3 regions of the Streptomyces sp. NPDC001709 genome follow, and region 2 is predicted to be linked to each of the others. Evidence: riboswitches for the same ligand, from Rfam matches in the RefSeq annotation. Region 2 holds a riboswitch; each other region holds the start of a gene.

Region 1 (6,664 bases), on a different contig from region 2:
AGCCGGAACGCCTCGGTGGCCCAGGCGAGATAGCCGGGGCGGTCGGCGGCGCGCAGCGGCAGCGTCTCGCGCAGCGCGGGCTCGTCGACCTGGATCACCGGGGTCCCGGCCGCCTCCAGGTCGTCGACCTCGTCGCGCAGGGCGAGGGCGACCTGCCGGGCGGTCTCGGCGAGCGGCTGGTCGTCGCGGACGAACGACCAGGCGAGCATGGTGACGGGGCCGGTGAGCATGCCCTTGACGGGGCGGTCGGTGAGCGACTGGGCATAGGTCGTCCAGCGCACGGTCATCGGCGCGGGCCGGGAGACGTCACCGGCGAGGATCGGCGGGCGGACGTAACGGGTGCCGTACGACTGGACCCAGCCGTGCCGGGTCGCCAGGTAGCCGGTGAGCCGTTCCGCGAAGTACTGGACCATGTCGTCGCGTTCGGGCTCTCCGTGCACGAGGACGTCCAGTCCGGCCTTCTCCTGGAAGGAGATCACCTCCTCGATCTCGGCCTGGATACGCGCCTCGTAGCCGTCGGCGTCGATCCGCCCGGCGCGCAAGTCCGCGCGGGCGGTCCGCAGTTCGGCGGTCTGCGGGAACGAACCGATGGTGGTCGTCGGCAGCAACGGCAGTTCGAGACGGGCGCGTTGGGCCGCGGCCCGCTCGGCGTACGGCTGCGAGCGGCGGGCGGCGGACTCGGTGACGGCGGCCGCCCGGGCGCGTACGGCCGTGTCGTGGGTGAGGGGGGAGTGGGCGCGGGAGGCCAGGTCGGCCCGGTTCGCGGCCAGTTCCGCGGCGATCGTGTCGAGGCCGTGGGTGAGGCCCTTGGCGAGGGTGACGATCTCGGTGGTCTTCTGACGGGCGAAGGCGAGCCAGCGCAGGATCTGCGGCTCGACGTCCCGTTCCATGGCTGAGTCGAGGGGCACGTGCAGGAGGGAGCAGGACGCCGAGACGTCGACCCGGTCGGCGAGACCCAGCAGGGTGCCCAGGGTGGCGAGGGACTGCCGCAGGTCATTGACCCAGATGTTGCGGCCGTTGACGACTCCGGCGACCAGCCGCTTGCCGGGCAGTCCGCCGACCGCGGCCAGGGCTTCCAGGTTGGCGGCGGCCCGCTCGGTGAAGTCCAGGGCCAGACCCTCCACCGGAGCCTTGGCCAAGATGGGCAGGGCCTCACCGAGCCGGTCGAAGTAGGAGGCCACCAGCAGCTTGGGCCGGTCGGCGAGGGCACCGAGCACCCGGTAGGCGCGGGCGGCCGCGTTCAGCTCGCCCGGGGTACGGTCCTGGGCGAGGGCGGGCTCGTCGAGCTGGACCCACTCGGACCCGGCCGCCCTCAGATCGGCCAGGATCTCGCCGTACACCGGCAGCAGCCGGTCCAGCAGGGCGAGCGGGTCGAAGTCGCCGGCCGCGCCGGGTGCGGGCTTGGCCAGCAGCAGATAGGTGACGGGACCGACGAGGACCGGGCGGGCGGCCAGGCCCAGGGCGAGGGCCTCCCGCAGCTCGGCGACCTGCCTGGCGGGGTCGGCCGCGAACACCGTGTCCGGTCCCAACTCGGGCACCAGATAGTGGTAGTTGGTGTCGAACCACTTGGTCATCTCCAGCGGTGCGACGTCCTGGGTGCCGCGCGCCATGGCGAAGTACCCGGCGAGCGGATCCGCGGCGACCGCTTCCCGGTGGCGTGCGGGGATCGCGCCGAGCATGACGGTGGTGTCGAGTACGTGGTCGTAGTACGAGAAGTCGCCGGTCGGCACCTCGTCGATGCCGGCGTCCGCCAACTGCTGCCAGCTGCCCCGCCGCAGCTCGGCGGCGGTGGCCGTCAGCGCGTCGGCGGTGACGCGGCCCTTCCAGTAGCCCTCGATCGCCTTCTTCAGCTCCCGGTTCCGACCCTGGCGGGGGTAGCCGTACACGGTGGCCCGTGCTGCCACGGCTGCGGACGTGCTGGTCACGGAGATCTCCTTCGCGAGATGAATCCCTGAGATCCCGGGGACGGGACGAGAACGCGAAGGGGCGACAGCCCGGACGGCAGCGGCCCACGGCCGTCCGTTCGGTGCATACGACGCCGACCCGCCCTCGAGGTCACCGGGATGTCCGCGCACGAGTCGTCCCGCGCGCGGGCAGTTGGCAGGTCTTCGGACTCGCGGGCACGCCCATGCCTTTTGCCAAGGCGAGGACACCTACTGGCCGTCGCTTCCCAGGCCCGCTACGGGCCCAGTGCGTATGACGGCGGTCGTTCCCGCTCACCGCTGCGGGGCAGTCCCGGATTCCCACCGGGTTCCCTCTTACGACGCTCCCGCCTGGCTGACGGGGCGAACCAGCTGCAGGGGCCAGCCTAAGGGGCCGCCAGGGACGAGGTGGATCACGTTCACCAATTCGGATGGTGAGGTGGGACACGCGGCCGAAGTGCGTCGTCCCGCGAGGCTCGGGAACGCGGCCTCAAGTCGTCGTCGGCGTCTGGCGCGGCCGGCGCGGCTCGTCGCCGGCTGGGATTGAAGCCGGTCGGGTGATTGACGGGCCGGTCCCGGCTCGGGTGCGGCCCCTCGCGGGCTCGGCCGGAGAGACTGCCGCCATCCCGATGGAGGTGGCGAACATATGCTCAGCGACAGCACGGCGACGATCCTTGCCGAGAGGCCGAGCGTGGCGGCGGTCGTCGCCGGCGCTCCGCGCGTGGCGCAGATCGCGGCGCGGAGCAGCGACGAGACGGAGACCGCCCGGCGCCTTGCGCCCGAGGTGGTCGAGGCGGTGCGGGAGGCCGGATTCGCCCGGCACTTCGTGCCCGCGGCCTTCGGCGGTACCGAAGGCCGTTTCGTGGACATGACCTCGGCGGTGACCCTGGTGGGCGAGGGCTGCGCCTCGGCGGCCTGGGCCGCCTCGCTGTCGGCGTACGCGGCCCGGTACGGCGCCTACCTGCCCGTGGAGGGGCAGGCGGTGCTCTGGGGCGATGGGCCGGACGCCCTGATGGCGGGCGCGCTCATGCCGGCCGGGAAGGCGGAGCCCGTCTCCGGTGGCTGGCGGCTGAGCGGCGAGTGGAAGTACATCAGCGGGGTGCGTTTCGCCGACTGGGTCTTCGCCTGCTCCGCCGTACCCGGCACAGTGGGCCCCGACGGGCGGGGCGAGGTGCGGTTCTTCGCGGTGCCGCAGGCGGACATCACCGTGAAGGACACCTGGTTCACGCTCGGCATGCGCGGGACCGGCAGCGACACGATGGTCCTGGACGACGTGTTCGTGCCAGGGCATCTGACCCTGTCGAGGTTCGACATCAACGCGGGGCGGGCGACGGCCTCCGAGGCCCGCTGCCACACGGTGGCGGTGAACGAGGTGAACGCGCTGCCGCTCGCCGTGCCCGTCGTGGGCGCCGCACGGGGTGCGGTGCGGGCCGCTGCCGAGCAGAGCATCCGGCGGGTCGACCGGCGCGGCGCCCCGCTGCGTGACAAACCGTCCGTGCAGATCGACCTGGCGCGCTCGGCCGCCGAGGTGGACGCCGCCGAACTCCTCGTCCAGCGGGCGGCGCGGGTCGCCGACGGCGTCGAGGCGACCAAGGAGGGCGAGGCGGCGGCCCGCGGTCCGCGGGACTTGGCACTGGCGGTGGAACTGTCCGTGTCCGCCGTAGAGCGGCTCTTCCGCGGCACCGGGACGACCGGACACTTCGAGGGCGACCCGGTCCAGCGGTTCTGGCGGGACGTCAACACCGCCGCGTCCCACGTGATCTTCTCCTTCGAGACGGCCGGGGCGGCCTACGGGGCCTGGGCACTCGGCGCCGAGGGCGCGGAGCCGAGGCGTTGACCGCGCCGACCGTGTCCGTCTGCCGGGTCACTTGACGAATCGGTACTTCAGGTGGGTGGCGAGAGACGTGTCGCCGCCCGGGTTCTCGATGCTGACGTCGGCGCCGGCGACGTAGCCGCTGAAACTCCGACCGAACCGCAGAGAGACGGGTGTGGCCGCAAGCACAAGATCCGGACCCCCTTCCTTTTCCACGCACGGCACGGATACGACTGGGGGTGACGAACCGGCTCGACGAACGCGATGCGGAGAGGAACAGGCCATGAGCGACGAACGGCTCGAGGGCGGTTGGCATGTGGACGAACGGTGCACGAACTGCGACGTCGCGCGGCAGCTCGCGCCCGGCCTGATCGGTGAGGTCGACGGCCGCTCGGCCGTTCTGCGCCAGCCGCGCGACCGAACCGAGGTCCGGCAGCTCCACGCCGCCGCGCATGCCTGCCCCACCCGGTCGGTCCGGCCCCCGGGCGGGCGGCTGGACGCGACACTGGATCCCTTCCCGATGGCGCTGGACGACACCGTGTACCTGTGCGGACACAACTCCACGCACACCGCAGGGGCCAACTCCTACCTGTTACGCCGCCCCGACGGCACCGCGATGATGGTGGACACGCCGCGCTGGAGCACGTCGCTGGCCGCGCGCTACGAGGGGCTGGGCCCGGTCACCGACGTCCTGCTCACCCACCGCGACCACGCCGCGCACGGCCGCCGCTACGCCGACCGCTTCGGCGCCCGGCTGTGGATCCACGAGGGGGATCTCGATGCCGCCCCGGAAGCCGACCGCGTACTGCGCGGCACCGACCCGGCGGAGATCGCCGAAGGGGTGATCGCCTACCCCCTGCCCGGCCACACTCGAGGCAGCGTCCTCTTCCTGGCGGACGAGCGGTACTGCTTCAGCGGCGACAGCTTCTACTGGTCGCGCACCACGGCGGACATCGAGGTGGCCGAGAGCGTCACCTGGTACTCCATCAGCGAACTGGCCGCCTCCCTGGCCCGGACCGCGAGCGGACTGCGCTTCGAGTGGCTGCTGCCCGGCCACGGCGACCGCCGCCGCCTCCCCGCCGACGACATGGCCCGCCGCCTGCACCACCTGACAAAGCGCACCCGCGAACTGAGGCCCCGTCCCATCGACTTCACCGCTGTGCGCTGGTAACGGGTCGGTCCGGGCCAGGGGTTCGTACGAACTTGACGCTGAGGCGGCTCGCCCCGCTGTCATCACCGGCCCGGAGGATACTCAGTCGAGACAGAACTCGTTGCCCTCGATGTCCTGCATCACGATGCACGAATCGTTGCCGTCATACAGGAGTCGCACCCGTACCGCGCCGAGCGGGATCAGACGGGCGCACTCGGCTTCGAGCGTGGCCAGGCGCTCCTCACCCACGAGGCCGGTGCCGACCCGCACGCAAAGATGCACCCGATTCTTGACGACCTTGCCTTCGGGAACACGCTGAAAGAACAGTCGCGGGCCCACGCCCGAGGGATCACTGCATGCGAACCATGAACCCTGATCCTCAGGAGGCCGGGAGCGGTCGAAATCGTCCCACGTGGCGAACCCCGCCGGTGGCGGCGATACGACGTACCCCAACACCTCGCACCAAAAGCGAGCGAGGCGCTCTGGTTCCGCGCAGTCAAAGGTGACTTGGAACTGCTTGATCGATGACATCGGCGCACCATAACAGGGGGGCTTGGAGATCAGGTGATCAATCCGGACAGCCCGAGCGAACGATGCATCCCCGGCGGCGCAGCCGTTGAACACGTGGCACGTGTCGCCGTCGTCACCGCGCCCAACCTCGGCTACCGCAACACAGGAATGCTGACCGTCGACCTGGCCTTCGAGTCCCTGCGCCGGCGTATGGGCACCGAGATCGACACGACTTGGTACACCCTTCACCCGCCGGAGACCGTACCCCTGCGCGCATGTGCGCAGGGCACCGGATTCCCGTTCCGCTTCCGTGCACTGGCCGAGCACCTCGACACGCTCCGCGACCACGACGCGGTCGTCTTCTGGGGCGACTTCCTGCACGCACGGCACTATCTGACACAGGACGCGACGAACCGTCTGCTCGATTTCGGCATGGCGGCGGACCGCGCCGCCGCCCGTACTCTGCTCAACCGCACGCTGCTGCTCGCGGACCAGCCGGACGACCTCCTCGCGCGCACCCTCAGCTACGGCGGCACGATCCTGCACAACGCGCAGTCCGACTACGAGGACAGGGAATACGGACCCCCGTTCTCACGCCTGATGACGCGAAGCCACCGAGTCTGGATGCGTGACCCGCTGTCGGCTGCCAAGATCGCGCACTTCCGTGGGGACCATACGACCGAGTACTTCGGTGCGGACGCGGCGCTGCTGTCCCGTCCGGGTGACCTCGACCACCTGCCGACCACACCATGGTCGGTGGATCTCCCGGATGATGGGGCGATCGGTGTCTTCCTCGGCGCGCGTACCCCGATCCCCGGTTGGCTCCCCGCCTTCTGCCAGGGCCTTGCCGATCGGTTCGGAGCCCCGCTGGAATGGCTGCCCTGGTTCGACCGGGACATCCCATCCCAGGTCGGCCACATCGCGCCCCGTCCCGGTGACCACACCGTCGGCGACCTGGTGCGGGTTCTGTCCAGGTACCGGCTGGTGATCACCGACACCTACCACCTGTGTGTCAACGCATGGGGTGCGGGCACCCCGGTGCTGTGCGTCGGCGCCCCCGGACCGGCTCCGACGGCCGAGGACGACTACCTGACGCTGAGCGATGTGAAGAAGCATGTGTTCCACATGGCTTACGACGCGGCGGACTTCTATCTGTCCACCCTCCCCGACACCCGGGAGGCCCACGAGCGTCGCGCCGACCGGGTCGTACACCTCGTAGAGGGCGGCGGAGCCGACGCCGTCGCCGCGCGGATCCGCGACCACGCCGAC
Region 2 (6,664 bases):
GCCCTACGGCTCGAAAGGGTGCCGGTGCCGGGTGCTCCTCGGCACCGGCACCCTCTCGCGTCAGCAGGCCACCAGGGCGTCCATCAGGGTCGCGCGGGCCCGGGCCACGCGGGAGCGGACCGTGCCGATCGGGCAGTCGCTGACCTCGGCGGCCTCCGCATAGGGCAGGCCGAGCAGCTGCGTGAGGACGAATGCCTCCCGGCGGTCGTCGGGCAGCGAGGCCAGCAGATCGAGCAGTGCGATGCCGTCGTCGAAGCCGGGCAGGCCGCACGGCTGGGCCAGCTCGACGGCCACCTGCCAATCCGGTACGTCGGACAGGCGCGGGCGGGCGGCGGCGTACCGGTAGCTGTCGATCACCGCGCGGCGGGCGATGGACAGCAGCCAGGACCGGGCCGAGGAACGCCCCTCGAACCGGTGCAGACTGCCGAGCGCCCGCAGGAACGTGTCCTGGGCCAGATCGTCCACAGCCTGGGGATCGCCGCAGAGATGGGCGACGTAGCGCTGGACGTCCCGGTGCAGGGCGCCCACGAACTGCTCGACCGCGTCCTCGTCACCGCCTCGGGCGGCCAGCGCCCATGCGGTGATCGATTCGTCGAGCGCTGCCGTTTTGTCGCTTCGGGCGCGCGAGGTGGGCGGGGCAGAGGTAATCACCTGGTGTCCTTCTCGGGTCAACCGTGATCCGGACCAGGCACGCGGGACCGCGTGCGGTCCGGTGAAGTGGGGGACGGCCCTACGCCGGTGTGGCGCTGCAACGCCTGCGCGGTCGTACGGCCGTGGCCCGAGGCGCAGACGGGCAGCCTCGGGAAACCAGCTGTCTTCAGGCGACAGCGGTTCCCACGGGCGGACCCCGAGAAGTGATCGCGTGAACGAGGAGGAGAAGGCGCGGAGCCCGGTCCGAGCGACGGCGCCGCGGGCCGACACGCGGGCGGTCCGGAGCGAGGGGCAGGGCGAGCAGCAACCGCAGCGGCGCCGCGAGCCATCCGGCGGTCGCCCGCAGGATCCGGAAGGCGGCCTTCTCGCCGTACCCCAGCCACAGGCCGCACAGCAGCGCGGCGAGCAGGTGGGCGGCGAGCATGCCGAAGGACGTAGATCCGCCGTCCATGGAATGCCCCATGTGCCCCATGTGCGCCATACGGTCCATATGGTCTGCATGAGCCATGTGTCCCATGTGGCCCATGTGCATGGAGCCCATCGCCATCGAGCCCATGTCCATGGAGTCCATGCCGCTCATCCCCATGGAGGCCGAACCGCCGGACGCCGACTGGGCCCAGGAGAACGCCTCGTGCAGCCCGGTCTGGGCGGCCACGACGACCGTCACGATCAGTGGCAGCCCGCGCTCACGCCCCGCCAGGCACCAGCCCGCGGCGCCGGTCACGGCCAGGCCGGCGGCCAGCGCCCACGCGGGCACGTCGCGGCCGGACATCAGGACGTGACCCAGGGCGGCGAGCAGCACGCAGACGGCCGCGAACACCGCGGCCCGTATCGAGCGAGCACACCACCCTGCTGTCATGGCGTCCTCATCCTCGCATCCGGGCCGCGCTCGTCATGCGGGGGTACGGAAATCCACCGGCGAGAGCCGGCCGGTGATCACGAGGCGCGCCCGCCCGGGCGGGTCACCACCGCGATGGTCTCGACCGGCTCGCTGTGCTCGAAGTGCAGGGTGAACGGCACGAGGTCGCCCGCCCGCCAGCCCGGCTCGGCCCGCAGCGTCACATCCACGCCGGCCGGGGACATGGACAGCTCACCGCCCGCGGGGACGGCGGCGGAGCCGACGTCGGTCCTGTAGGCGGCCGCGCCGCCGGTCATACGGTGACGGGTGAGGGCGATGCCGCCGCGCGTGGCCGTGGACGTCACCTCGACCAGCCGGTCGTCCGCGCCGCCGAGGTTGGAGACGTCGAAGAACGCCGCGGTCTCCGTGCTGCCGCCGTAGGGCAGGAGGACCCGCCCGGACGAGACGGCGATCCGCGCCGGGCTGCCCGCCTTCCCGGCCCCGACCCAGGTGGCCAGGCCGCCCAGGGCGAGGCTGCACGCGGCGACGGGCGTGATCGCGGCCAGCAGGGCGTCGGCAAACCGGCGGCGCGAGGGCCGCCACGGGTTCTGCTCGGTCACACCGGGGTTCTGCCCGGCCACCGGGGTCGTCGAGGTCATCGGGTTCATCGGAGTCATCGGGTACGCCTCCTTGGCAGGAACCCGCACAGGGCAGGCGGCGGCACAAGCTTGCGCAGCGGGAATTGCCGGGGCTCGTCCATCAACCGCGTCTCCAGATCACGTCGTACGGCGTCGGCCGGATCGAGCCGTACCGGTGCAGGAGTCGGACCGGCCGGTGGCCGGGTTCCGGGGCGGGGCGCAGAGGTGGCGCACGTCACGTACGGGACGGCGACACCCGCCCGTACGTCCGCTGTTCTAGTGGGGCGGCGTGCCGTCGGCGCTCGTGGCGCGGGGCGCGCAGTGGTCGAGCAACTCGCGGACCGGGCCGTCGACGAGCCGGTAGCGCACGATCCTGCCGTCCTTGTCGCCCTCGACGACGCCCGCGGTGCGCAGGAGGCGCAGGGCCTGGGAGACGGCGGTGTCCCGCATCCCGGTGGCGACGGCGAGGTCGGAGACGGCGATGGGGCCGGCCTCGTGCAGGGCGAGCAGCAGCGACAGGCGCCCGGGATCGGCGAGCAGGGAGAAGCGTTCGGCCCAGGTGCGTACGCGCTCCGGCTCGCCGACGGCGGCGATGGCATCGCAGACCCGGTGACCGTCGATGGTGCGCCGGCCGGCGCGTTCCGCGGGGACGAGATGCATGGGCTCATCATCGCAGCCGCCGGTGTTCGGCTCTCCGGGCCCATACCTGCGCACCTGTGCAGCCTTGCAGTCGCGACCCGCGGCCTTCTAGGGTGAGCGGGCCGTGGTGTTCGGGAAGACCGGTGACGGCCCCTCAGGGGCCCAGTCCGGAGCGGCCCTCGCCACTGTGATCGGGAAGTTCCCGCCCCATGCATTGCCACTGGCCTCGCGGCCGGGAAGGCAGGGGCGGGCGCGTCGACCCGTCAGCCAGGAGACCGGCCACGGCATACGAGCTGTCCACGAGGTGCTGGAGCGTAACCGTATGACCGTGCCCCCAGGCGCGCCCGAAACCACCGCCGCCCCGTCCTTCCGCTGGCGCCGCGAGGACACCGTCCGCACCGCCGGTCTCCTGGCCGTGATCGTCGCCCTGCACGTGGTGGCCTTCGGGATCCTCTTCCTGCTCGTGGTGCCGGGTCACTACGAGGTCGGCTCCAAGGCGTTCGGCGTCGGCCTGGGCATCACCGCCTACACCCTGGGCATGCGGCACGCCTTCGACGCCGACCACATCGCCGCGATCGACAACACCACCCGCAAGCTGATGGCCGACGGCAAGCGACCGGTGTCGGTGGGCTTCTGGTTCGCGCTCGGCCACTCCGGCGTGGTGGTCGTCATGGCCGCGCTGGTCGCCGGGGGCGCCAAGCTCGCCGGCACCCTGATGAACGACGACTCGCGCACCCACCAGGTCCTCGGCACGGTGGGCACCACGGTCTCCGGCGGCTTCCTGTACCTCATCGCCGCACTCAACCTGGTGGCGCTGTTCGGCATCATGCGTGTCTTCAGGGCCATGCGGGCCGGACGCTACGACGAGGCCGAGCTGGAGGCACACCTGGACTCGCGCGGCTTCATGAACCGGATCCTGGGCCGCCTCACCAAGTCCATCCGCCGCCCCGGCCAGATGTTCCCGCTCGGCTTCGTCTTCGGCATCGGCTTCGACACCTCGACCGAGGTCCTGCTCCTCGCCCTGGCCGGCAACGGCGCAGCAGCCGGCCTGCCCTGGTACGCGGTCCTGTGCCTGCCCCTCCTCTTCGCCGCGGGCATGAGCCTCTTCGACACCCTCGACGGCACGTTCATGAACTTCGCCTACCAGTGGGCCTTCTCGAACCCCGTCCGCAAGGTGTTCTACAACCTCACGATCACCGGCCTGTCCATCGCCGTCGCCTTCTTCGTCGGCACGATCGAGCTGGTCGGCGTCCTGCACGACAAGCTCGGCCTCGACGATGACGTCACCGGCTGGATCTCGGGCCTGGACCTGGACAACGTCGGCTACGTCATCGTCGGTCTGTTCGTGGTCGTCTGGGCCGTGGCCATCGCCTACTGGCGCCTGGCCAAGGTCGAGGAGCGCTGGAACGCCCGTACCGCCGACACCGGCTGACGGTCTGCGCGCGGCAACGGCGTGTCAGGCGTCGCCGCTCAGGCGGATGCCGCTCGCGGCGGTGTCGAAGATCGGGCGGTACTTGTGCCACTGCGCGTCCGGCGCGGAGAGGTAGACCGTGTACTGGGTGCCATCGGTGCTGGAGAAGGCCAGTTCCGCCGCACGGTACTTCCGTGCCCTTCCGTCGAAGGTGAACTCCCAGTACCCGGCGGGCCGCCCCCGGAAGGTCGTCGCGGCCATCCGCGCCCGCTCATAGCCGGGGTTGAGGCGACGGGTCTGGGCCTCCTCGTCGTCACGCCAGTGCTTGAGCGGATCGCTGCCGGCGAACCGTACGACGTTGACCCTGAGGCTCACCAGGCCGTCGTAGTAGGCGACCTCGCCGCCCGGCATCGCCTTGCTCTTCCAGCCGTCCGGCACGGGCACGGCGAAGCCGTAGCCGCTGTCCGCCTTCTCGAGGTGGTATCCGGCGGGCAGCGGCGGCAGGGTGGGGCTGGTGCTCGGAGCGGGGGTGGAGGCACCGGCCCGGGGGGTGTGGCTGCCCGGCCGGTCGGCACCGCCCTTGAACCACCACAGCGCGCCGCCCGCCACACAGGCGGCGAGTGCCACCGCCACGACCGACCGCACCACCGCACGGCGGCGGTCGCCGTTGCCCTTCCGCGCAGGAGGCACGAGGTCGCCGGAACGGTTCGGCCGCGTGGGGGGATCGACGGGAGCGGTGCGGGCGCCGGTCACCTCGCCCAGGCGGCGTTCCGCCTCGTGTACGTCCATGCGCTCGTCCGGCTCCTTGACGAGCAGGCCCTCGATCACCGGCGCCAGGTCCCCGGCGCTGCGCAGCGGCTCGTACGGTTCGGTTGCGATGGCGTACGCGATCTCGATGGGGGTGTCGCGCTGGAACGGGTGCCGTCCCTCGACGGCCTGGTACAGCGTTGCCCCCAGGGACCACAGGTCACTGGCGGGACCGGGCCCCTTGTCCCCGCTTCTGAGGCGTTCGGGCGCCAGGTAACGGATGGAGCCGATCAGCTCGCCGGACTTGGTCAGTGACGACGTACCCGACTCCATGGCGATCCCGAAGTCGGTGAGGACGATCCGCCGATCCTTGCCCAGCAGCACGTTGGCGGGTTTGACGTCCCGGTGCAGGACCCCGGCGTCGTGGGCGGCGCGCAGGGCGGCGGCCATGGCACGGCCGATCCGGGCGGCTTCCTCGGGCGGCAGCGCACCCTGGCGCTTCAGGACGTCACCCAGCGTGAGCGCGGGTATGTACTCCATGACGATGCACGGCAGACCCTCGTCATCGACGACGTCGTGCACCACGATCACGTTGGGGTGGGTGATGCGGGCGGCGCTGCGGGCCTCGCGCCGGGTGCGCTCGTGGAGCCTTTGGACCTCGTCGTCGTGCAGGTGCGGCGGGATGCGCAGTTTCTTCACGGCCACGTGGCGGCCGAGCAGCTTGTCCTCGGCACGCCACACGGTGCCCATGCCGCCGCTGCCCACCCGCTCCACCAGCAGGTACCGGCCGGCGACGAGCCGCCCAAGATCGGACACCGCGTCTCCTTCTGTACTTCCCGTTCGCGAATTGGGAACGTCGGCGAGGAAGGCACGATAACCCATATGAGTGACTGATCACGGTCGGCCGGGGAACCCGCCGCCACGCACGCCGTGGGGGCCAGCGCCCGGCAGACCGCCACCCGTTGGGTCCCGGCCCCCCTGGGTCTATCGTCTGAATTCCGGGGTCGGCCGGGATCAGGACGAGGAGGACGGCCGGTGATGCCGCAGGACGAGGCCGTGGTCGGCTGTATGGGCAAGGTGCTCATCGGGACGCGTGGAGCCGCGGGCCCCGGTGAGGTCCTGGTACGGGTCAGGGGCGGTTCAGAAACGTTTCTGGCGTGGTCCGAGGAGCCCCTGCCCGCGGGCGCTACGGTCCTCGTGATCGAATCACGGGGATGCCGCGAGGTCGGCGTCATCGAGTGGGTGGATCCATTGGACGCGCTCGGCGCAGACGCCGCCGGCGCAAGCTGAGGAGTACAGGCATGTTCGGATACCGCGTTCCCGCTCCCGACGAGGCGATGCTGATCTCGGGCGGCAGGCGGGGACTGGGGGGCGCTCCGTTCCGCGTGGTCACGGGCCACGGGAAGTTCGTGCTTCCGGTCTTTCGCAAGGTCCGCTTCCTCACCCTGTCGATGTGTGAGGCCGAGGTCACCGAGACCTGCGTGACCAAGCAGGGCATCTCGCTGCACGTCCGCGCGGTCATCGCGTTCAAGGTCGGCAACGACCACGAGAGCATCATCAACGCCGGTCAGCGCTTCCTCTCCGACCAGGAGCAGATGTCGGTGCTCACCGGCCGGATCTTCGCCGGCCACCTGCGGGCCATCATCGGCTCGATGACGGTCGAGGAGATCGTCACCGAGCGGCAGAAGCTCGCCGCCGAGGTCCTCGACACCTCGAAGGTGGAGATGGCCAAGATCGGCC
Region 3 (6,664 bases), on a different contig from region 2:
CTGCGCGCAGGCTAGCAGCGCCGCATCCGGGACGCGCCCGAACTGCCCTGTTCCGCAGGGACTTTGACGTGGTCTGCCGCGCTCCGCGCGCCGTCGATCGCCCGTCGGGCCGACGGCGCCTCCATCCGTGGATGGAGACAGCTGGAGCGCTCTCCATCGACCCGTGGGTGGTGGTGATCGACTGTGTGCGCGGAGCACCCTTGGGACATGGGCTCTCTTCACTCGGCACTTGTCCTGATCACCGGCGTCTGCCTGGTGATCTTCGTCGCGGCCTGGATCGCGGGGGCCGTCTATTTCGGCGTGAAGAGCCGGAGAGGCGTGCGCGGCTGGGTGCGTGGACTGCGGCGCACGCTGCCGCGCCGGGTGCTGCTGATCGCGGGCGTCTATGCGTTCTCCCTCCTGGTCGGGCACTCCCGGGGCTTCTGGCGTCACCTGCGGTACTGGCAGCCCGAGCTGGCCGTCCTGGGCGTCCTGCTCGCCATCGCCTCCACCGCCCTGCTGCTGTGGGCCCGCTGGGTTCTGGGCACGATGTGGGCCAGCGTCCCGACGGTCCAGGAACACCATGAGCTCCGCACCGACGGGCCCTACCGGCTGGTCCGCCATCCCATATACACCGGCCTGCTCGGCTTGATCGCCGGCGCCATGCCGGCCTGCGGCTTCGGCGTCTGGACAGCGGTCCTGGCGGTCGCCGTGCCCTGGCTGCTGCGGCGGGTCCGGATCGAGGACGGCCTGATGGCCGACCGGTTCGGCGCCTCCTACGACACCTACCGCGCCGATGTCCCGGCCCTGATCCCCCGCATACACCCCGCCGCCGGTCTCGGCCTCCGCCGTGCGGGGGGCGGGCAGCGGTAGCCCGGTCGGTAGTACGGCCGCCCGGCTCCCGCGGGTGTACCCGCGGGCGACGACCAGGACACAGGCCCCGGGCCCGGCCTTCAGGTGCGGGGCCACCAGACGCCGCGACAGGGACCAGTTGTCCCCGGCCGAGGCCATGGCCACCGGGTTCAGATCGGCGGGCGGGGGTACGAGCATGGCGTCCGCTCAGGGCACGCGCACCAGGTCGGAGAAGAGCCCGCCCCAGCTGCCGCCGATCGGCGCGCCGTACATGGTCATGTGCGGTACGGCCGTGCAGTGCGCGGTCAGCCCGGCGCGGCAGTTCTCGCAGCTGCCGCAGTTGATGGACCAGGGGACGACCACGAGATCGCCCGGGCGTACGACGGTCACCGCGTCACCGGTCTCCACGACCCGGGCCACGCACTCGTGACCCAGGGCGAACGGCGGGTCGATGAAGCTGTGACCGGCGAGGATCGCGGTGTCGACGTCGCAGGTGGTGGCGGTGACCGGGGCGACGATCGCCTCCTCGACCAGGTCGCCCGGCAACTGGAGATCCTGCTCGCCGACGCACTCGACCGCCCGGTCCGACCGACAAGGTGAAGCCGCTGTCTCCGGACGGGGAGTGAACAGCACGGCGACCGTGTACCGGGCCTGCCCGCCCCGTGATGGCATGATGATCGTCGACATAGGGCGACGGCGGTCCGAGGAAGCCGGTGTGAATCCGGCGCGGTCCCGCCACTGTGACCGGTGAGCGAGTTCCGGCAGGTCACTGCCCCGACCGGGGCGGGAAGGCGGCGCGAGCGGGGTCCCGGGAGCCAGGAGACTCACGCGGTCGCCTCCTCGACGGACACCGGGGCGGATCTCCCCGGGAGGGGGAGTGGTGCGGCGTGCCCGAGAAGCCGGCGGAAGAGGCGACAGCCGGGGCCAGGGTCGGGAGCGGTTCGGCGCCGTGCCGGGTCGTCGTGTGCCGGGACTGCTGCTGCGGCAGCCCCAAGGTGACCGGGGTCGATCACGCGGCGCAGACCGCGCGCCTGCGGGCAGAGGTGCCGGTGCGCATCTCCGACTGCCTGGACGTGTGCGATCAGGCGAACGTCATCGTCGTACAGCCGTCCGCCGCGGGCCGGGCCGCCGGTGCGCGGCCGGTCTGGCTCGGGCTCGTCAACGACCCTGACGCCACCGAGGACATCGTCACCTGGGTACGCGCCGGCGGCCCCGGCGTGGCACCGCAGCCGGACATCCTCGACCTGTACGCCTTCACCCCACCACGGCGCCGTACGAACGCCTGAGCCGCGCCGCGGGAAGTCCGGCCGCACGTCCCCCTGTTGAGAGAGGAAGATCACGTAGGGGAGGCGCTCTTGGCCGCGCCCGCGTCACGCGGTACGGTCTGTCCGATATCGACGACGGCGAAACGGAAGCCGGTGGGAATCCGGCACGGTCGCGCCACTGTATGCGGCGCCCCCCAGGGGGCTCGCGAGTCAGACCCGTGGCCGTCGTCCTGTGCACCACCGAGATGGGACGCGAACTCCCAGAGGAGGTCCTGCCATGGCGCAGACCGTCGCCCAGCCGACAGCCACCACCCCCGTCGTTCCCGCCACGCTGCCACTGAAGGCGATTGCTCCCTGGGCTGTCTTCTTCGGCATCCTCATGCTGGTCCTGCTGTACTTCGTCGGCGCCGAGCAGGGCGCCACCTCCGTGTTCAACGGCACGGACGTCCACGAGTGGGTGCACGACGCCCGCCACCTGCTCGGTTTCCCCTGCCACTGACGCGAGGGAAACCGTACGCACATGAATTCCGCAACCGTACGGCGCCTTCTCGTACGGGGCATGCTCGCCGGCCTCGCGGCCGGCGTGCTCGCTCTGATCGTGGCGTACGTCCTCGGCGAGCCGAACGTCGACAAGGCGATCAGTTTCGAGGAGGCCCACTCCCACGAGCACGAGATGGAGGCCGTCTCCCGCTCCCTGCAGTCCACCGCCGGCCTCGCCACCGGTGTCCTCGTCTACGGCGTCGCCTTCGGCGGCATCGCCGCGCTCGCCTTCTGCTTCGCCCTCGGCCGCATGGGCCGCTTCGGCCCGCGCGCCACGGCACTGCTGCTGTCGGGCTGCGCACTGCTCGCCGTGTACGTCGTGCCGTTCCTGAAGTACCCGGCCAACCCGCCGTCGATCGGCAACGCCGACACCATCGGCAAGCGGACCACGCTGTACTTCCTGATGATGCTGCTCAGCGTCCTCCTGGCGGTCGCCGCCACCATCCTGGGCAAGCGTCTCGCACCGCGCCTGGGCACCTGGTGGGCGACCGTGGTCGCGGTGGCCGCGTTCGTCGTCGTGATCGGCCTGGCCTACCAGTTCCTGCCCGTCGTCAACGAGGTGCCCAAGGACTTCCCGGCCACCCTGCTGTGGCGGTTCCGGCTCTCGGCACTGGCGATCCAGACCGCTCTGTGGGGCGGATTCGGCCTCGCCTTCGGTGAACTGGCCGAACGGCTCCTGAACCCCAAGCCGGCAAGGGCCGCGAGCGGACAAGCGGTTCCGGCCGCGCACTGACTCCTTCCGGACAACACAGGGCCCGTGTAACTGGTCGTCGGCCGCCAGGGACATCCCCACCGGGCGCAGGTGGCATGCCGCCGTCGGCGGTGCCGTGACGGGCGCCGCCGACTTGATCCGCCGGACAGGCCCTAGTCGGCCTCCGGCACGGAGAGCGGGCGTCCCAGCCGCAGATTCCAGCGGCCGGCCCGGCCGCTGAGTTCGGTCACGGTCAGCGGCGGCACGTCGAGGCGCCAGAAGACCGCGGCGGGCATGCCCAGCGCTTCGAGGGCCGCCGCCCGCACCACCTCGGGCTCGACCACGGCGAGCGTACGACCCTCCAGGTTCTGCACGTCGGCCAGCCAGCGCGCGACGCGTCCGCACAGGTCCCGCACGGACTCACCTCCATGCGGCGCGCATTCGGGATCGGTGAGCCAGCGGCCCACCGCCTCGGGCTCGGCGGCCCCGACCTCGTCCAGGGTGCGACCGCGCCAGCGGCCCATATCGAGACCCGCCAGCTCCGGCGTCGGCACACCGTCGAGGCCCAGCGCCGCGGCCGTCTCCCGGCAGCGCACGCCGGGGGAGGTGAGCACACGAACCGCTGCGGGCAGCGACCCGGCAGCCGAGCGCGCCCGGGCCGCGCCGCTGTCGTCGATCGAGCCGCCGTCGTCGAAGCGGGCCTGCCGCAACGACGTGCTCATGGCGGGGGAGACGAGAAGGACTCGGCTGGTCACGCGGTCGCTCCTGTTGCTGTCGGGGACGCCGTCACCACGCAGGTGCGAACATGGCAGGCTACTCTGGATGGCTCGTTTCCCGGAAAGAGCAGGCGGCGGCACGTGATACCTCCCGTTCCCCCCATCAGCCGGCGCCGGCTGCTCGGCCGGGCCCTGCCCGCCGCGGCCGCCGGCCTGCTGACCGCCGGCACGGTCACCGCCTGCACCCGGACGAGCGCCTCCCGGCAGGCCGCCGAGCCGCTGCTGGCGCTGGTCTACCGAGGGCCCGGGGCCTGTGGGGGGTGCGCCGAGGCGGTGGCCGCGCTTCTGAAGAGGGCCCCACGGCCGTTCACGGTCAGGTACGTAGGCCCTGAAGAGGACGTACCGTTGACCGCGGCCGGCCTGGCGGACGCCGACGTGTACGTCCAGCCCGGCGGCGATGACGACCTCGACGGAACCTGGGCGAAGCTGAGGGGCGCCGCCGGGGCGATCCGTGACTGGACCCGGGACGGCGGCCGCTACCTGGGATTGTGCATGGGCGGCTATCTGGCCGGGAGGGACCCGGGATTCGGCCTGCTGCCCGGCGACACCGACGAGTACATCACCTCCCCGCGTGCCTCGGTCCGCGACGAGAGGGACACGGTCGTGCCGGTGACCTGGAAGGGCAAGCCGCGTCACATGTACTTCCAGGACGGGCCGTTCTTCGTTCTGGACGACGGGGCCGACGCAGCCGTGCTCGCCAGGTACGACAACGGCACCGCGGCCGCCGTCGTCGCGCCGTACGGCAAGGGGCGGGTCGGGGTGGTCGGACCGCATCCGGAAGCCGATGCCTCCTGGTACTCCGACGAGGGGCTGAGGAATCCCGACGGCGTGTGCTTCGATCTCGGCCACGACCTCGTCGAGGAGACCGTCAGGGGGCTGTAGCGGCTCAGTAGCCGCCCAGCAGGGCCCGTACCCTGCGCAGGGTCTCCGGCCCGGCGGAGCTGTGCCAGCGTGCGGGATCGGCGGGGCGCCGTCCCCACAGCAACAGGACCCGCACGGCCGCGTCGCTCTCGATCGTGGCGGGGCCCTCGGGGGCGGCGAGCCGGATGCCGCCGCCGTCGGTGTCGGCGGTCACCACGACGTCGTCCATGCCCGGCGTCCGCAACCGGCCCTCGACGCGCCCCTCGGGGCCCAGATCCAGACCGGTGCGGCCGCGTTCGAGCAGGGGCCGGCCGACCGACACCACACTGTGCTCCGTCATCCACGGCTCGTTGAGGGCCTGCACCGCCGTCCGGTCGTCGCCGGTCAGGTCCCAGCGGTGCAGGATCAGCTCCTCACGCATGTGTTCCGCGAAGAAGGCAACGGTCACGGTCCGGCCGGTCCACCTCACACGTCACGTACCGTCCACGCCTCGCACCATGTGCCGTCGTCGGGCCGCCGTGCCTGCACGGCGTGGACGAAGGGGGCGAGCTCAGGCTGGGTCTCGTCGACCTTGGAGGGAATCATGCGCCACGGGTAGCCCGGCCGTGCGCCGGTCAAACCACGGGTCAGCGGTCATAGGCCTCCAGTTCCGCGATCGACGTGAACGTCTGTGTGCCGCCGCTTCCGCCGATCACGCGTACGCCGTCGCCGGTCGTGGTGTCGAAGTCGAAGACATACGTCTTGTTGGTCCCGGCGGCCGACGACGTCGGATAGGACGGCGTCACCCGCAGACCGGTGACATCGGTCCAGACCCCGTCACGCCGCACCTGGATCCTCGGTGCGTCGCTGAACCAGCCGCCGTCACCGAACATCGTGCCGGTCGTGTAGGCCACTTCGTCGAGACTGTAGGTGCGCGGCCAGGTGTAGCCCCACCAACTGGCCGGCTTGCGTTCGTCGTTCCAGTCGTCCTCGTTCTGGCCCTTGTCGCCGTCGTTGTAGATCGAGGTGCCGAAGTGCGTGGCGCGTTCGATCGGTACCGTGCCGGGTTCACGCGCGAGGTTGCGGGTGCCGCCCGGCGCGTTGCCGGGCGTGGTGGGCGTGTACGGGGTGAGGGACATCTTGCGCAGGGAGAAGGTGTACGCCCAGAAGTCACCGGCCGGGTAGCCGCCGCCGCACGGACAGACGTTGGACTGCAGCCACATCGACCTGCCGTCCGCGCTGATGTATTTGGACGGGATGGTGGTGGCGTAGCCGCCGTGCTTGGTGTGCGTCCACGGGTAGCCGCCGAAGTCCTTCGGGGTGAAGTGCTTCCACGGGCCCCACGGGGTGGGGGCCTCGTAGAACTCGTACGTGTACTCGGTCCAGGAGGTGTAGATATAGCGGTTCAGCGGTTTGTCGTAGACGATGCCGCCCTGGCCGATCACGCTCAGGTCGCCGGCCCGGCCCGCCGTGCCGACGTTCTGGTAGATGCGGTGGTCGTCGTGGAGCACCGAGACCCGCTGGTCGATGTCGGCGGTCCACTGCGGGGTGCCCGCGCTGTCACCGGCGTAGAAGCGCCAGGCCGACCGGTCCTGGATCGACGTGGCCGGCACCCGGGCCAGATACAGATCGGCCGGATCCGGGTCGGGGTCGTAGGTGTCGCGCCAGTCGTAGTCCAGGCCGTACGCGTAGACGTATCCGTCGGGGCTGTTCGCGTTGTC

What was found. A riboswitch is a leader RNA that binds a small molecule or an ion and turns the genes downstream of it on or off. The one in region 2 is predicted to bind cobalamin.
Region 1: linked by a shared signal. The riboswitch ahead of metE (5-methyltetrahydropteroyltriglutamate--homocysteine S-methyltransferase) and the one ahead of ACWC0C_RS23465 (HoxN/HupN/NixA family nickel/cobalt transporter) in region 2 are both predicted to bind cobalamin.
Region 3: linked by a shared signal. The riboswitch ahead of ACWC0C_RS06075 ((2Fe-2S) ferredoxin domain-containing protein) and the one ahead of ACWC0C_RS23465 (HoxN/HupN/NixA family nickel/cobalt transporter) in region 2 are both predicted to bind cobalamin.

Annotation. Positions count from the first base shown of each region.
Region 1 covers NZ_JBSFGB010000020.1:165,864-172,527, reverse strand. Annotated here, with positions in the region: gene metE (5-methyltetrahydropteroyltriglutamate--homocysteine S-methyltransferase) at 1-1,925, opposite strand, end outside; cobalamin riboswitch at 2,095-2,297, opposite strand; gene ACWC0C_RS27820 (acyl-CoA dehydrogenase family protein) at 2,569-3,759, shown strand; gene ACWC0C_RS27815 (hypothetical protein) at 3,787-3,924, opposite strand; gene ACWC0C_RS27810 (MBL fold metallo-hydrolase) at 4,019-4,906, shown strand; gene ACWC0C_RS27805 (VOC family protein) at 4,988-5,416, opposite strand; gene ACWC0C_RS27800 (hypothetical protein) at 5,510-6,664, shown strand, end outside.
Region 2 covers NZ_JBSFGB010000016.1:55,509-62,172, reverse strand. Annotated here, with positions in the region: gene ACWC0C_RS23485 (sigma-70 family RNA polymerase sigma factor) at 61-651, opposite strand; gene ACWC0C_RS23480 (hypothetical protein) at 818-1,510, opposite strand; gene ACWC0C_RS23475 (copper chaperone PCu(A)C) at 1,588-2,166, opposite strand; gene ACWC0C_RS23470 (ArsR/SmtB family transcription factor) at 2,404-2,787, opposite strand; cobalamin riboswitch at 2,875-3,064, shown strand; gene ACWC0C_RS23465 (HoxN/HupN/NixA family nickel/cobalt transporter) at 3,089-4,198, shown strand; gene ACWC0C_RS23460 (serine/threonine-protein kinase) at 4,223-5,740, opposite strand; gene ACWC0C_RS23455 (hypothetical protein) at 5,963-6,214, shown strand; gene ACWC0C_RS23450 (SPFH domain-containing protein) at 6,226-6,664, shown strand, end outside.
Region 3 covers NZ_JBSFGB010000003.1:212,501-219,164, reverse strand. Annotated here, with positions in the region: gene ACWC0C_RS06090 (methyltransferase family protein) at 208-852, shown strand; partial or broken gene ACWC0C_RS06085 (alcohol dehydrogenase catalytic domain-containing protein) at 892-1,356, opposite strand; gene ACWC0C_RS06080 (hypothetical protein) at 1,291-1,431, shown strand; cobalamin riboswitch at 1,536-1,656, shown strand; gene ACWC0C_RS06075 ((2Fe-2S) ferredoxin domain-containing protein) at 1,719-2,117, shown strand; cobalamin riboswitch at 2,198-2,337, shown strand; gene ACWC0C_RS06070 (CbtB domain-containing protein) at 2,374-2,595, shown strand; gene ACWC0C_RS06065 (CbtA family protein) at 2,617-3,369, shown strand; gene ACWC0C_RS06060 (histidine phosphatase family protein) at 3,501-4,082, opposite strand; gene ACWC0C_RS06055 (BPL-N domain-containing protein) at 4,185-4,985, shown strand; gene ACWC0C_RS06050 (hypothetical protein) at 4,990-5,412, opposite strand; gene ACWC0C_RS06045 (hypothetical protein) at 5,591-6,664, opposite strand, start outside.